One region of the Lactobacillus sp. W8093 genome, then DNA from elsewhere that is predicted to be linked to it. Evidence: riboswitches for the same ligand, from Rfam matches in the RefSeq annotation. Region 1 holds a riboswitch; the other holds the start of a gene.
The links. Region 1 has a riboswitch for FMN ahead of H3T47_RS03150 (ECF transporter S component). Riboswitches for the same ligand answer to the same signal wherever they lie in the genome.
Positions count from the first base shown of each region.

Region 2: another riboswitch for FMN. It lies ahead of ribD (bifunctional diaminohydroxyphosphoribosylaminopyrimidine deaminase/5-amino-6-(5-phosphoribosylamino)uracil reductase RibD); the one in region 1 lies ahead of H3T47_RS03150 (ECF transporter S component).

Region 1 is NZ_JACFRL010000003.1:171,283-178,995, reverse strand. It holds gene H3T47_RS03175 (HU family DNA-binding protein) at 1-26, opposite strand, end outside; gene der (ribosome biogenesis GTPase Der) at 210-1,520, opposite strand; gene rpsA (30S ribosomal protein S1) at 1,581-2,786, opposite strand; gene cmk ((d)CMP kinase) at 2,859-3,533, opposite strand; gene H3T47_RS03155 (LysM domain-containing protein) at 3,585-4,076, opposite strand; gene H3T47_RS03150 (ECF transporter S component) at 4,180-4,860, opposite strand; FMN riboswitch at 4,948-5,062, opposite strand; gene H3T47_RS03145 (pseudouridine synthase) at 5,090-5,809, opposite strand; gene scpB (SMC-Scp complex subunit ScpB) at 5,809-6,417, opposite strand; gene H3T47_RS03135 (segregation/condensation protein A) at 6,407-7,147, opposite strand; gene H3T47_RS03130 (reductase) at 7,144-7,500, opposite strand; gene xerD (site-specific tyrosine recombinase XerD) at 7,509-7,713, opposite strand, start outside.
Region 2 is NZ_JACFRL010000001.1:72,403-80,115, reverse strand. It holds gene H3T47_RS00340 (PTS galactitol transporter subunit IIC) at 1-308, opposite strand, end outside; gene H3T47_RS00335 (2-hydroxyacid dehydrogenase) at 338-1,339, opposite strand; gene H3T47_RS00330 (SDR family NAD(P)-dependent oxidoreductase) at 1,365-2,126, opposite strand; gene H3T47_RS00325 (FGGY-family carbohydrate kinase) at 2,158-3,714, opposite strand; gene H3T47_RS00320 (glycerol-3-phosphate responsive antiterminator) at 3,727-4,275, opposite strand; gene H3T47_RS00315 (class I fructose-bisphosphate aldolase) at 4,335-5,147, opposite strand; FMN riboswitch at 5,395-5,528, shown strand; gene ribD (bifunctional diaminohydroxyphosphoribosylaminopyrimidine deaminase/5-amino-6-(5-phosphoribosylamino)uracil reductase RibD) at 5,649-6,710, shown strand; gene ribE (riboflavin synthase) at 6,695-7,300, shown strand; gene ribA (GTP cyclohydrolase II) at 7,312-7,713, shown strand, end outside.

The DNA.
Region 1 (7,713 bases):
CTAACTAATTCTGCTTTATTTGCCATTGGGAATTCACCTCCTGAAACATGAATCTCTAAAAAGATTCCTAACTAGTTCCTCAACAAAGGAACAAGGAATAAATGATTATCTAGATCACTATTTCCTTGAATTCAAAATAGCACAAAAGCCCTGCTACAACAAGCAATTTAATCTAAAAATGTGTTTTTTATGCATTTGCTAGATACAAACTATTTTCTCTTACGTGGAATAATTTTAATTGGTGTTCCAGAAAAGTCAAAGTTGGCTCTTAACTGATTAGTCAAAAACCGCTCATAAGAAAAGTGCATTAATTCAGGGTCATTCACAAAAACAACAAAAGTGGGCGGATTAGTGGCAACTTGGGTCATGTAATAAACACGCAGTCTCTTACCCTTAATCATAGGTGTAGGAACTAACTTACTTGCTTCTAAAAGCAAGTCATTCAAGACACTTGACTTAATTCTTTGCTGCTGATTGCGATAAACTTGCTTAACCATTTCTGGAATTTTTGCCAAATTCTGTCCGGTTTTAGCTGAAACAAATAAAATTGGAGCATAATCTAAATATTGAAATTCTGTTCGAATAGTTTGCTCAAACTCTTTGGCACTATTGCTATTCTTTTTTGGTAGATCCCATTTATTGACCACGATAATGATGCCGCGTCCTGCTTCATGGGCATAACCCGCAACGTGCTTATCTTGCTCTCTGATGCCGGTATCGGCATCCAGTACCAAACAAACTATATCGGAATGTTCAATAGCGCCCATCGCTCTCATAACTGAGTACTTTTCAGTTTTTTCGTAAACTTTGCCCCTTTTTCTGATACCGGCTGTGTCTACGATTCTAAATTTAGTACCATCAGCCGTTTCAAATGGCGTGTCTACTGCATCCCGGGTAGTACCCTCTTCGTTATTAACGATGACCCGTTTTTCTCCCACAAGTTGATTTACAATGGAAGATTTTCCGACATTTGGTCGACCAATAACACTAAAAGATATTTGTTTGTTTTCGTTTTGATCTAAATCCTGCGGCAAGCTAGCAACAATGCGATCCAGCAAATCACCAATACCAGTCCCATGAATACTTGAAATTGGGATAGGTTCACCAAATCCTAAGCTGTAAAAATCATATATATCCATGCGCTGTTCAGGATTATCAGCCTTATTGACAGCTAAGATTACCGGCTTCTTAGTTTGATAGAGCATTTGCGCAATTCGTTCATCAAGACTAGTTAAGTGGTTGGTCACACTAGTTAAGATGACAATTACATCAGCTTCTTCAATCGCTATTTCTGCTTGAGCCCTAATCTCATCTTCAATATTGCTGCCTGACCAAGTTATACCGCCAGTGTCAATTAAATCGAATTTATGACCCAACCATTCTGCTTGAGCATAATTGCGATCTCTAGTTACACCTGGCTTATCTTCGACTATTGCTAAACGTTGATTAATAATCCGGTTGAAAAGCGTTGATTTACCAACATTTGGCTGTCCAACTATTGCAACAACGGGTAAAACCATTTTTCAGCCTCCTTCATAAATAAAAAAACCGACTTAAAAAGTCGGTCTCTTCATTAAAAATTAACGACGATCTTTTAATTGGTCACCTATGATATCACCTAAAGCAAAGCCATTATCATCATTGTTCATGTACTTCTTGTTAACCGAGTTGCGATTGTATGAACCGCGTGATTGGTTGCCTTCATTTTCAGAACTCTTAGGCTCAGCGGCCTTCATCGAAAGTGAAATACGACGTTCATTAGGGTCAATGTTTAAAACTTTGACTTTAACTGTTTGACCAACCTTTAACACATCACTTGGCTTATCAACATGCTTATAAGAAATTTCTGAAACATGTACCAAACCTTGAATGCCATCAGCTACTTCAACAAAGGCACCGAAGTTAGTTAAAGATTTTACTTCGCCTTCAAACACATCTCCTTCGTGTAAGTCAGCTGTGGCTTGTTCGAATGGAGAAGGTTCAGTTTGCTTAATCGAAAGGGAGATGCGATGTCTATCATCATCAATACCAATTACTTTAACTTTAACATCTTGACCAGCCTTCAAAACATCGCTTGGCTTATCAACATGCTTATATGAAATCTCGGATATGTGGACTAAACCGTCAACACCACCAACATCAACAAAAGCTCCGAAATTAGTTAAACGAGAAACTTTGCCTTCAACAACATCACCAACAACTAATTGAGATGCTACCTTATCAAAAGCTTCTTCACGTTCTTCTTCAATTAAGTCCTTGTGAGAAAGAATTAAGCGATTCTTACTTGGATCAATTTCGGTAATCTTAAGTTTCATGGTCTTGCCAATGAAAGGCTTAAGATCTGAAACGTAACGGTTAGAAATCAGTGAAGCTGGCAAGAAACCTCTTGTACCAACATCAACTAACAAACCACCACGTACAGATGAAGTTACAGTACCTTCGATAGTCTTACCTTCTTCGAAGTCCTTTTGTAATTCATCGTAAGCTTCTCTTTCCTTTAAGCGGGTAACTGAGAAGAAGAATTCTCCGTTTTCTTTGTCACCGCCAGCTTTTCTCAAAACCAAAGCTTTGAACTTGTCGCCTGGCTTAACGGCTTCACGCAGGTCAACATTGCGATCTGAAGTGTATTCACGACGAGGAATCACACCTTCAACGCCGGCATTTACAACACCAACATCAATTTGACCTTCTTCAACGTCTAATACTTCAACATCTACGATATCTCCGACCTCAACTCCTTGCATTTGCTTTAATGCATCTAAAAATTGATTACTGTTTTCTGACATTATTTACCTCCCAATATCATACTCTAATTTTAAATGAAAGTTAGAGATTTTTCTACTGTTTTATCCCCTTTTTTATAGTTTTTTTTGACTTTTTTTAATTTCAAATAAAATTGCATTAACAACTTGCTCAATCGTCATTGCAGTCGTGTCAATTTCGATAGCGTCCTGTGCTTTTTTTAATGGTGAGATTTTACGATGGGAATCTTTATAATCCCTTTCCGCAATGTCATGTTCAATTTCTGCAAGTGATTGATCTACTTTAATGCCTCTCTCTTTAAAGTCCTTCATTCTTCTTTCAGCACGGGAATGAGCAGAAGCAATCAAAAAGATTTTTACAGCAGCATTTGGTAAAACAGTGGTACCAATATCACGACCGTCCATCACCACATTCATTTTGCCAGCCATCTGCCTTTGTAATTTGACCATCTTTTCCCTTACCCCAGCAAGAGCTGATACTTGAGAAACATGAGCTGAAATATCTGGCGTGCGAATTTCTTGTGAAATATCTTTTGTACCCACAAAGACCTTTTGTTGACCCGCAACAGACTTCAGTTCAATATTTTCCTGATCAATAGCAGCCAATATGCCCTTTTCATCACCATAACTAAGTTTGTGTTCCCGCGCCAACCACGTAGATGCGCGGTACATTGCCCCCGTATCAATATAAGTGAAATTTAACTTTTGAGCGATAATTTTTGCTACTGTACTTTTACCAGCAGATGCTGGACCATCAATTGCTACTTGCATTCCAATAAAAAAGGGACTATTGACTATTAGTCCCTATTCCTTTCTATATTATTATTGTCTAATCTTTAATGTTTGTCCTATATCAACTTGACTATAGGGATCAAGTTGATTTAACTGTGCTAAATAGCCTACAGACATATTAAATCGGTTGGCAATACTTGTTAACGAATCACCACTTTTTACAACGTATTGTTTTACAACTGCACGTTTCTTTTGAGGCTTAGTCTGAGATTTTTTCTTTGACTTTGTCTCAGTTTTAGTCTTAGTTTTACTTTTATTTATAACTTTTTTATTTTTAGCAGGCAAGTTTTTAGCTTTGGTATGCTTAATTGTTTTTTTACTTGTTTTACGTACTTCAACAACTTTGCTGGCAGAATTATTATTTCCAGCCAAATGATGAACTACAGGAACAAGAGCTACTAAAACAACAACCAACAAAACTATTAGGGCAAGCCAGCCTTTTGATACAGACTTATATGTCCTGACCCTTGATTCCTGAGGACGTTCATAATGATGATATGGACCCTCTTGATTATGATTCATCGTGAAAACCTCCTTACCTAACCTGCTTAATTTTAGCATATTTGCTATTTAAGTGGACAAAAAAATCAGTCATTTAATAGACTGATTTTGGTTTTTTTCTATATTAATTTTTTAAATTAAAGTTTCTGCGTACAAAAGGCTTAAATGTTCGTAAAACCGTTTCAAATAATAAGTAAACAACTACACCATTAATTGTTCCTTTTAACAGATTAAATGGCACAATAATGCCAAAAATATAAGCACTCATAGAAGGAATATGTAACAATTGACCTAAATAAACCTTTTCTGTAAAGGCAAGCAAACCAGTATAGCCATGGATTGCCGGTAAGTTAGGAACTGTAGTCACCGCATAAAAAGGTGTTAACACTAGAGCATTGAGTACGGATAAAACTATAGTCATCGCCACAATTCCCAAAACAATTCCTACTATTGGTTGTAAAAATTTTTTCGAGAAATTCTTTTCATCTTTACTAATATTTTTAGTTAAATAATAAAATGGCAAAGCAAAAGAAAGTGAAGCAAGAAAAGCTGCCGTTTGTCCAACTATACTTGGTAAAGCAAAGCCCTTATAAATTAAATTGATTAACATCCGCACAAATGCAATGAACGCACCGGGTCCTGGTCCAAATAAAAATGTACCAATTGTAATGACTACGTCTGAAAAATCAAATTTTAAAAAACTAGTCAGCAGTGGAAATTCAAGCAGCATTAATATATATGCAATCGTTCCAATTAAAGTATAGGCTACTATGTTAGCTAAATTACTAGATTTCTTTTTATGCAAGATTCTTACCTCCAAAAAAATACATGGTCTGTTGCTCCTAGCAACAGACCATGTAAAAGTAAGCTATAGATCTTGGCTTTTAGTTCAGTCTGTCTTCTTTCATCTAGACTTTAACTATCGGTATCTCATTAGATTCCACCACTATCGTGGGTCGTGGACTTACACCACCGGTCGGGATTTTCACCCTGCCATGAAGACAACAAACTTATTTTTAATTTCCACATATATGTTAATCTACGTCCTTTAATCTGTCAACTTCTTCATGAGTTAATTCTCTATATGTGCCAGAAACTAAAGAAGCAAGAGTTAGAAAAGCATATTTTTCACGGGCTAATTTTTTAACTTGATGGTTTACAGACTTAAACATTCTTTTGACTTGATGATATTGTCCTTCATGAATTGTTAACTGCACAATTTGGTTATTCTTTTTGCGATCGGTCTTAATGATTTTTACTTTGGCAGGTGCACATCTATGCCGATCAATTTTGACACCATTTTTCAGTTGACCAATTTCTTCAGGCGTAAGCTGACCTGTTATTTTTGCCACATAAACCTTGGCCACATTATTACGTGGGTGCATTAACAAGTTAGCTAATTCTCCATCATTAGTCATCAGCAGCAACCCTGAAGTGTCATAGTCAAGTCTTCCGATTGGATATAGCCGGTACGGTAAGTTTTTAAAATAATCAACTACTGTTTTCCTGCCTTTATCGTCACTGGCAGTAGAAACTACGCCGCGTGGTTTATAAAACAAATAAGTATGTAGACTCTCACGCTCAATTGGCTCACCATCAACAGTAACGTTACTAAAAGTGTTAACTTTAGTTCCTAGCTGAGTAACGACTTTCCCATCAACCGTTACTCGTCCTTCTACAATCATCTTTTCAGCCTTGCGGCGTGAAGCAATCCCAGCTTCCGCAATTACTTTTTGCAACCGTTCTAAAACCATTATTTTTCTCCTTTTTGAGTTTTTGCAATATTTTTATCAGCCTGTCCCTTGGCCGCAAATAAATCTATTTCGCCTTCAGCGTTTACACTATCATCCTCAAAGTCTTCAATTAAGGGCAAGTCTGCCAGACTGTGATAACCAAAATATTGTAAAAAGTAGTCACTGGTCACATATAAGTTTGGGTGACCGGGAGCTTCTTTTTTACCATCTATTTTAACTAACCCGCGCCAGATTAATGTTTGCAGCGCACCAGAGGAATTAACGCCTCTAATTTCATCAATTTCTATTCTGGTTATAGGCTGCTTGTAAGCAATAATCGACAATATTTCAAGTGCAGATTGACTCAAGCTTTTTGTTAAATCTTTTTGAAAAAAGTGCTCAATGATCGCACTCATTTCGGGACGAGTAGTTAATTTATAGTTGTCATTAATATGCTGTACTTGAAGACCTGAATCAGCATTTTCCAGCAGCTTTTTTTGTAATTCTTTGGTCAGTTCACGCAAAGCAGGCTTGGTAATTTGCAAAAGTTCACATAAATTTACATCTGTAATACCAGCATCACCAGCTACATATAATAGTGCTTCTAACTGCGCTATTTTACTTGTCATCACAATCAATTCTTTCTAAACAAAGATCGCCAAAAGTCCTTTTTTGTAGCACTTTTACTTGTTGTTTCTTACATAGTTCAAGTAATGCTAAAAATAAGCCAATCACATCGGATAAGGTTCTCATTTCCTTACAACACGAAAAAAAACTGACGGTCTGATGTTTAGCTAACTTTTTTTGTAAAAAATGAGCCATTTCTGCTACAGAGGTTTCGTTTACATTAACCGAAACGATATCAGGCTGCCTAATTTTCATTCGTTGCAAAATTACTATAAAAGTATTGGTTAATTCCGTAGCTGTGATCTGCCCTTTTGGTAAAGGCTGAATCTTTTTATTTTGGGGAACACTTTCTTCCTTAGCAGCAGTAATTGGAACTTCTTCGTTTCTTTTTTTAAAATAAGCTGAAACCTTTTTAAATACTGAGTAGGTTACTAGTTGCTGCACTAATTCATCCCGCGGATCTTCCTGTTCTTCGTTTTCATCTGCAAAATCATTATGCGGTAATAATGATTGAGATTTAATGCGCAAAAGCATTGAAGACATCACAAAGTATTCTCCTGCTATTTTGAGATTTAATTGTTGCATTTCTTGCAAATAGGCCAAATATTGACTGGTAATTTGAGCAATCGGAATATCGTAAATATCAATTTTTTGGACTTTGATTAGGTGCAGCAATAAGTCCAAAGGACCTTCAAAATTAGGTAATTCCAAAGTTAGGTTTTCACTCATTATCTCGTGTCCTTTTTAAGATATTTAATCAGTTCAATATATTCAGGAACAGCAGTAATAATTTTTTGCGGATTAGCCTGGGCCAATTCATTGACTGCTTGTGCCACATACTTTTCCTTACGATAATCAGGAGCAAGCGAAAGATAGCGGATAACTACAAATTGCTTATTCGCTTGGGTTCCGATTACGCCCACAAAATTGGGATCCTGAGCACGATAAAGGTATAGATGAAATTCATTGCTATTCTTGTTTAAATGAATTTCATCTTTAAGGTTAGCAAGGTTTTTAAAATCAGTTAAATATGACAACAAGCCCATTGCTACTTTTTCTTTATCATTTTTACATTCAATTAACATTTAATCACCTATGTCCGCGGATGAGTTTTTGCGTACACCTGTAAAATATGCTTCTGCGACAAATTGGTGTAAATTTGGGTGGTACTAATATCTGAATGACCTAAAATTTCTTGAACTACACGCAAGTCCGCACCATTTTCTAGCAAATGCGTAGCAAAAGTATGCCTTAAAGTATGAGGGGTAACATTTTTTTGAATACCAGCCATATTACAA
Region 2 (7,713 bases), on a different contig from region 1:
ACTAAAAAGCCTACTACTGCAACTAACATAATTGGCGAGCCCCAGCCGATAGTAGACGCCGTTCCCCAGCCAACATCTGTGACAGTGAGCTTTAAGCCTAGTCGTTCAACCATTGCTTTAGATGCTGGACCCAAAGCGCCAAGCATCAAGTTAATTACCATTGATACTCCGGTAAAGCCGACTCCAACCAGCATACCTGCTTTAAAAGCTTTTGCAGGGTGCATTCTGAAGATTAGACCAACGATAAAAAAGATGATAGGCATCATGACGGCGGAGCCCAAACCGATAATAGAATTAATAAAAGCCATTTAATAACCTCCAATTTATTTATTCATGGTTATTTTTGTGCACTTAAAAATCTTTCAGCAAATAGTTTTGGAGTATTCTTGAAAGCATCGGCGGTAGAACCAGCTAAGTGCGAGGTTAAAGTAACGTTTTCCAAACTTAAAAATGCAGAGTTTGCGGGTAATGGTTCATCGTCAAAAGTATCAATAGCTGCACCCGCAATTTTGCCCTGCTTGAGTACAGCAATCAGAGCTTTTTCATCGACCAGAGCTGAACGCGCCGTATTAATAAAGTAGGCGGTGGGTTTCATTAAATCGAACATATCCTGGTCAATAATGTGGTGGGTTTCTTCCGTAGCCCGCATGTGAATTGTAATGATATCGGATTGTCTAATTAGAGCTGAAATGCTGTCGATTTTTTCGGCATAAAGACTGTTACCCTTAACATAAGGATCGTAAAAAATAATTTTGGCACCAAAGCCCTTTAAAAATTGAGCTACTAATTGGCCGATGTGCCCAAAACCAATGATTCCAATGGTTTTACCACCAATTTCGGGAATATTATCTTTGTTAGGAAAATCCTTGTACCAAATGTCTTCGTGCATTTTGGCATTAGTACGGGCAATATTTCTGGTTTCGGCTAAAATCATACCAACGGTGAATTCCGCAACTGCTCGTGCATTGCGTCCGGCAGTGTTAATCACTTTAATCCCTTTACTTTGGGCATAATCCACATCTACATTTTCCATGCCACCTCTTAAAACACCTATATATTTAAGGTTTTGAGCCAGATCAATGACCTGTTTTCCGATTGGCATAAACTGCGTGATGATCATGTCATAATCTGCTATTTCAGCTAACAAATTTTGATCAGTAATTTCGATTGCATTTGCTCCTTCTTGTTCAATTTTGATATTGTCGTTTTGTAAACTTTCTACAGTTTCATGGCTCCAATCACGAATTTCCACAATGTCGCCATTTTCCTGAAATTGTGTTAAACCTGCTTTTAACATTTCGGGAGTAATCAAGTTATCTCCAAATGCTATTATTTTCATAATTATTCTCCTCTTAACTTTCTGATTAATGCATCAGCATTCCACCGGTTAAATCTACTGTTGCTCCAGTCATATAGCTATAGACGTCGGAAACTAACAGCGTACCCATTTTGGCAATTTCTTCTGGTTCAACCACTCTGCCCATTGGGATTCTGCTGACATAATAATTAGGATCTTTGTCAAGATTGGCCTGAATCATTCTGGTATGCATGATACCGATAGCAATATTGTTGCTATTGATACCGTTTTGAGCCTGTTCTCTGGCAAAAGAGGCATTAAAAGCTATTAAGCCTGCTTTTGATGCAGCATAATGAGAGTGTCCGGTTGTTGAACCATAGTAAGCGGCCTGACTAGTTACATTTAAAACGTGGCCGCCATGTTTTTCCTTATTGGCGGCAAGTGCGAATTTTTGGGCAAGTAGAAATGGTGCCCTAAGATTGGTTTTCATTTCCAAATCCCAATCTTGCTCTTTAATTTCCGTTACTTTGCCACTTAGCCAGATACCAGCGTTATTAATTAAAATATCTATTTGTCCCAACTGCTCGTGGGCTTCATCAAACAGTTTTCTGGCTTGATCAACTTGGGACAAGTCTGTTTTAAATCCGTAAGCTTTTTGATGAGTCTCTTTTTCTACTTTGTCCAGTGTTACTTCCGGGTGTTCTTTTTCATTTAAATAACTGAAAGCAACTGTGACGCCTTCTTTTGCTAAAGCTAAAACAAATTGCTGTCCTAAACCTGTAGCACCACCGGTTACTAATGCGTTTTTACCTTGTAGTCCTAGTTTCATTATTAATCCTCCTTAAAATTAAATTTTGTTGTTAGTTAGTTGTTTCTAACTGGGTATTGCCGATATCATTCCAAACAAAAGATTGGTCTTTAACTACTTTTTGATATAGGTCATATTTTTCCTGATAAACTTCTGCTAGTTCAGGATTAGGAGTAATTGTTCTTGAAATATGAACCATACTTTTTGCTGCCGCTTTAAAGTCGGTAAATAAGCCGGACATTACGCCAGCTGCCATAGCTGCTCCCATTGCGCCGTTTTCCTTAACGTTAACTAGTTCTAATGGCTTTTGAAAAATATCCGCAAACATTTGTAACCATACTTGTGAATTAGTGATTCCGCCGGCTATGCGAATTGGAGAAGACAAAACATTGGCATTTATTTTGAGCAATTTTTCAACGTGAGCTTTATGGGCGAAACAAACACCTTCATAAACTGCATTTACAAATTGGGCTAATGAGGTATCTTTTGAAGCCCCAATGAAGCCGGCAGATGAGTTCGCAATACCAGCGTTAGAGCCAAAAATGAATGGATAAAAAATCAGTTTGCTTTCCCAAGGTTTAACTGCTGCCACCAATTTTGAGCAGTAATCATAGATACTATGTTCATCATTAACGATCTTTAACAGTTGGGTATGATCCTTCATAAATGTTTCTGTGAACCAAGTTAAGTTAGAGCCGCTTGTAGGTGACGCCTCAGTTAAGAGATATTCGCCCTTAATCGGATAATCAGAAGTCATAAATAAGTCTTTAACAACTGAGATTTTGTTATCAATATACTGGTTAATGCTCCAAGTTCCAGTTACAATTGATAACTGATTGTGTTTAACCAATCCTGTTGAAAGTGCGCTTGCGGTGATGTCAAATAGCCCACCAGCTACTGGAGTTCCTTCACACAGTCCGGTTTTCTTGCTGACAGTTGCGGTGATTTTCCCGCATTCAGCAGTAGAATCAACTAATGGTGGAATCTTTTTTAGCCACTTTTTGATACCGAAAAATTCGAATACCTTTTCATCTAATTTTTCTGTGTCTTGGTTAAAAAGCGAGGTGCCACTTGCGTTTGAAATTTCAAAACCTGCCTTGCCGGTTAGCCAATATCTGACTAAGTCGGTAATCATGAAGACATATTCTGTTTTGTCATAGACTTCAGGTTCATTTTCATCAAGCCACTTTAAAAGGGCGGCTGGTTGTGAACTCCAAATAGTGGCGTAGGTTCTAGGTCTGACAGCTGTTTCATAATTTTTATCAGCAAGCCATTTTTCGACAATAGCACTGGCCCTATTATCTGTAGAAATAATGCCGTTGCGCACAAACTGACCATTCTTACCGATTAAGTAAAGGCCATTACCATGACCAGTCATACCGACCCCGGCAATTTCTTTCGGGTTAATTTTTGATTTTTGCAAAACATCATGAATGACCTGAAAGTTTACTGCTCTTAATTCAGACATATCCCTTTCAGTCCAGTATTCATGAGGTGTTATCATTTCCGTATATATTGTGGACTTTGCAATTTCGTTGCCGGCAGCATCATAAATAGCTGCCTTAGTTGAAGTACCACCATTATCTATTCCCATTAAATATTTGGTCATTTTATACCTCTTTCATTGCCATAATTTGCTATTACTAGTAGTAATGCCAGAAAATCCTAATCTAAAAATCTGATCGACCATATTTAAAGTTTTAATAAAACCTCCGGCAAATAATTTAGAACTTATGTTTAATTTAGCTAGATCAGCTGATTCAGCTATTGCTGAACATGCTGGCAAAACTTCAATAGCATCAAACTTATTATTTTCAAGTATTGCGCCGGTTCTTTTAAGAGAACGGCTGTCAATTAAGAAAAAACGATAGATCACGTTGAGGCCAATACTCTTTGCAATATTGCCTGCTTGAATATTAGTAGTAAAAACACCATCCACTTGGTACATGTTTTTAAGTAACCGCAAGCCTTTTGCATCTGGTGCAAAACCTGCAATTAATTCCAAATGTACAAAAGCTTTTTTTCTGAATTTATGAACGTACGAAGTTTGTTTAATTAAGTTTCCTATATCTGTGTTACTCAATAGAATAATTGATGCCTTAGACTTACAAGCAAGTTGCAATAGTTTTAGCTCTCTAACTGAGGGTATGATTGTTTTCTGGTTCTGCATTCAATTTCCTCCAATTAAATTATTACTAGGCTTTATTAAAGAAAATTATTAAGTGGTAATTAGGATTTGGTAGTTGAATATATTTGAAGAGCCTCCTCAACTGTTTTGCCATCATGGACAATTGCAGATAGAGCTGCTACCTTACCAACTGGGTTAGGGTCTTGGGTAATATTTCTTCCGGTTGCAATTCCGCAAACTCCAGCTGTCATTAAGTTGTGGACATATTCGAAGTAGGTCTTGTTGTCAGTTTTTGGTCCTCCCAAAGCAACTGCAGGACGTCTGGTATTTTCTACAATTTTTCTGTCAGTCTCAATATCACCAGTAAATCTCGTTTTAATGACATCGGCACCGTATTCAACGCCTAATCTTGCTGCCGTTTTAATATAGTCTGGATTATCTGAGTTAGGTTCTTGGTCAGAAACGGCGTAAGAACAAGGAAGGGTCTCAGCAATCACTGGCACGTTCCATTCCTCGCCTTGTTTTGCGAGCCGCGCTAACATTTTATGAGAAAATTCTTCTCTACCACCTTGACTACCAGGGAAAGTCATGCAGACAACGCCGCTTGCTCCTAGTTTTAATGCATCAGTGACATCGAAGAATTGTGCTGTTTCGGGAACGCTGCTGTCAAAAACATTAACCGAACCGTCTACTCTTAAAATCGTCGGCACATCAATTAAATCTTGCGCAAATAATTGAGCTTGTCCGTATGTAACTAAGGCGCAGTTAAGTCCATACTTTAATAACTGATGAACGCTTTTGACTGAAAAATCTACCCCGTCTGTATTAGCGGAAAAACCGAATCCGTCTAAAGCGACAATAATCGTTTTGCCATCTTTACCAAAAATATTATTTAAACGTTTTGCTTTATCCATTTGTAATCTCCTTTTCTAATTGAAGTCAAAAAAAGAAGGTCCAAATAAACCCAAGTGCAGAGTTCTGCACAGGTTTAATTGAACCTTCTAATTTTCTCGTTCAGTTTTATATTTTGTTACGATGTAAGCATAGCAGTATTTGAAAACGCTGTCAATGAAATTTGGCAAATTGTTTTAGTAATAATTTTTCAAAGCAAATGCTATTGCTCATATCGTATAACTATACTATACTTGAAATAGTTGAATACGGTTTCTTCGGGGCAGGGTGCAATTCCTTACCGACGGTGACAATTAATAATTGAAGTCCGTGACCCGCGTTTTGCGGTGGAACTAGTGAGAGTCTAGTACCGACAGTTATAGTCTGGATGGGAGAAGAACAAACAAGATTAGACAGAAAACTCGCGTCGTTATTAAACTTCGCTGAAATCTTATTTGATGAATAAAAAAATAAGCCTCGTTGATAAAATCAACGAGGCTTTTTAATGCTTAGGAAGTGAGATAGTGCAAGACAAGGATTATATGCAAATGGCAGCCCAAGAAGCTGTGAAAGCAGAAGGGATGACTTGGACTAATCCATTAGTTGGTGCGGTTTTAGTTAAAAACGAGCAAGTTTTAGCAACGGGCTATCACCATCAATATGGCAGAGAACATGCTGAAGTGAATACGTTAGCGCATTTATCTGACCCTAAAGAGGCTCAGGGAGCAACCTTGTATGTCACTTTGGAGCCTTGCAGTCATTATGGCAAACAGCCTCCTTGTTGCAAAAAAGTAGCCGTAGCTGGAATCAAAAGAGTAGTTATCGGTCAGGTTGATCCTCATCAAATTGTAGCAGGTAAGGGCATTAAATATTTAGAAAGTCATGGTGTTCAGACTGAGGTCATTGGTGGCACTGAAAATTTAAATGTTGCGTATAACTTTTTTTATCGGCAAAAAAGACCGTTTGTAACACTTAAATATGCAATGTCTATTGACGGCAAAATTAATGCTGCAGGTAAAACGAGAACGCTTTTGACTGGGGATGCAGCTCAAATAGATGTGCAAAAGTTGCGCCTGCAAAACCAAGCAATTTTAATCGGGGCCAATACCTTACGAATTGATAATCCGCTGTTAACAGTTAGAATTAAGAACTTACCACAGCCACCAATTAAGATTGTGTTAACTAGGGATGCTAATCAGCTTGATTTTTCCAGTCAGATATTTAAGACCAGTGGTGAAATTTGGCTGTTAAGTACAACCAATTTGTCGCAAAAAGTAGCTGAAAACGTCCATTGCTATACTGCAGCTAATTGGACACCAACAAAAATAGTGCAATTTTTAGCTGAACATGAAATTCATTCATTATTAGTTGAAGGCGGCAGCAACGTACAGGCTCAATTTGTAGCAGCCGGTTTGGCGGACGAGATAGTAACATACGTAGCTCCTTTAGTTTTAGGCGGCACTGGTTTACCAGCCGTGTTCGGACAGGCTTTAGCGAAAAAAAGTGACTATCAACTTTTGGATGTTAAGAGATTCAATCAAGATATCAGAATTCGCGTGAGGAGAAAAGAATGTTTACAGGAATAATTCAAACAACGGGTACGATTACCCGCTTGGAAATTAGTGAGCAACATGCAAGACTGGGTATTTGCGCTCCAAAATTAGTTCAAAAAGATTTGCCTTTAGGAGCAAGTATTGCCGTTAATGGTATTTGTTTGACTGTTACCGATTGGAGCGATAATGACTTTGCGGTAGACGTAATGCCGGAAACGATGAAAAGGACTAATTTAGGCCATTTACAAAAAGGTAGTTTGGTAAATTTAGAGCCCGCACTAGCACTGAACGGCAAACTAGATGGTCATATTGTTGCGGGTCATGTTGATACCATAGCTGAACTGGTAATAAGAAACGAAAATGAGAATTCCATAGAATTAGAATTCGCAGTACCACATAAGTATGCTCCCTTTATTGTTGAAAAAGGGTCGATCGCTATTGACGGCATCAGTTTAACCGTCACGATGGCAGAGAATGATCATTTTGGCGTAAGTTTAATTCCTTATACCATCCAAAATACTACGCTTGCTCATTATCAAGTGGGCGATAAAGCAAATATTGAAGTGGATATGATTGGTCGCTACGCAGTTAAGCAGATTCAGGCTTGGAAAAAAGAATTATGATGGAGAAAAAAATGACAGAACAATTGAATGAAAAAATGCAAAAAGTATTACAGCATATGTTAAAAGGTGGATTAGTTATTGTCGCTGATTCACCGCAGCGTGAGTCTGAAGGGGACATGATTGGTTTAGCAGAAAAGGTTACACCACAAGCAGTTAATATGATGATCACTAAGGCTCGTGGATTATTATGCGTACCAATGAGCAAAGCGTATGCCGACCGTCTGCAATTGAAACCAATTGAAACTGGCTCGAACGATACTTTTGGCACGGCTTTTACTCTTAGTGTTGACTCCACTGAAACTACTACGGGAATTTCAGCTTTTGATCGTGCGAAAACAATTAAAAAGTTAGCTGATCCTAATAGTCAATGGGCTGATTTTTATCATCCTGGACATGTTTTCCCGTTAGTAGCT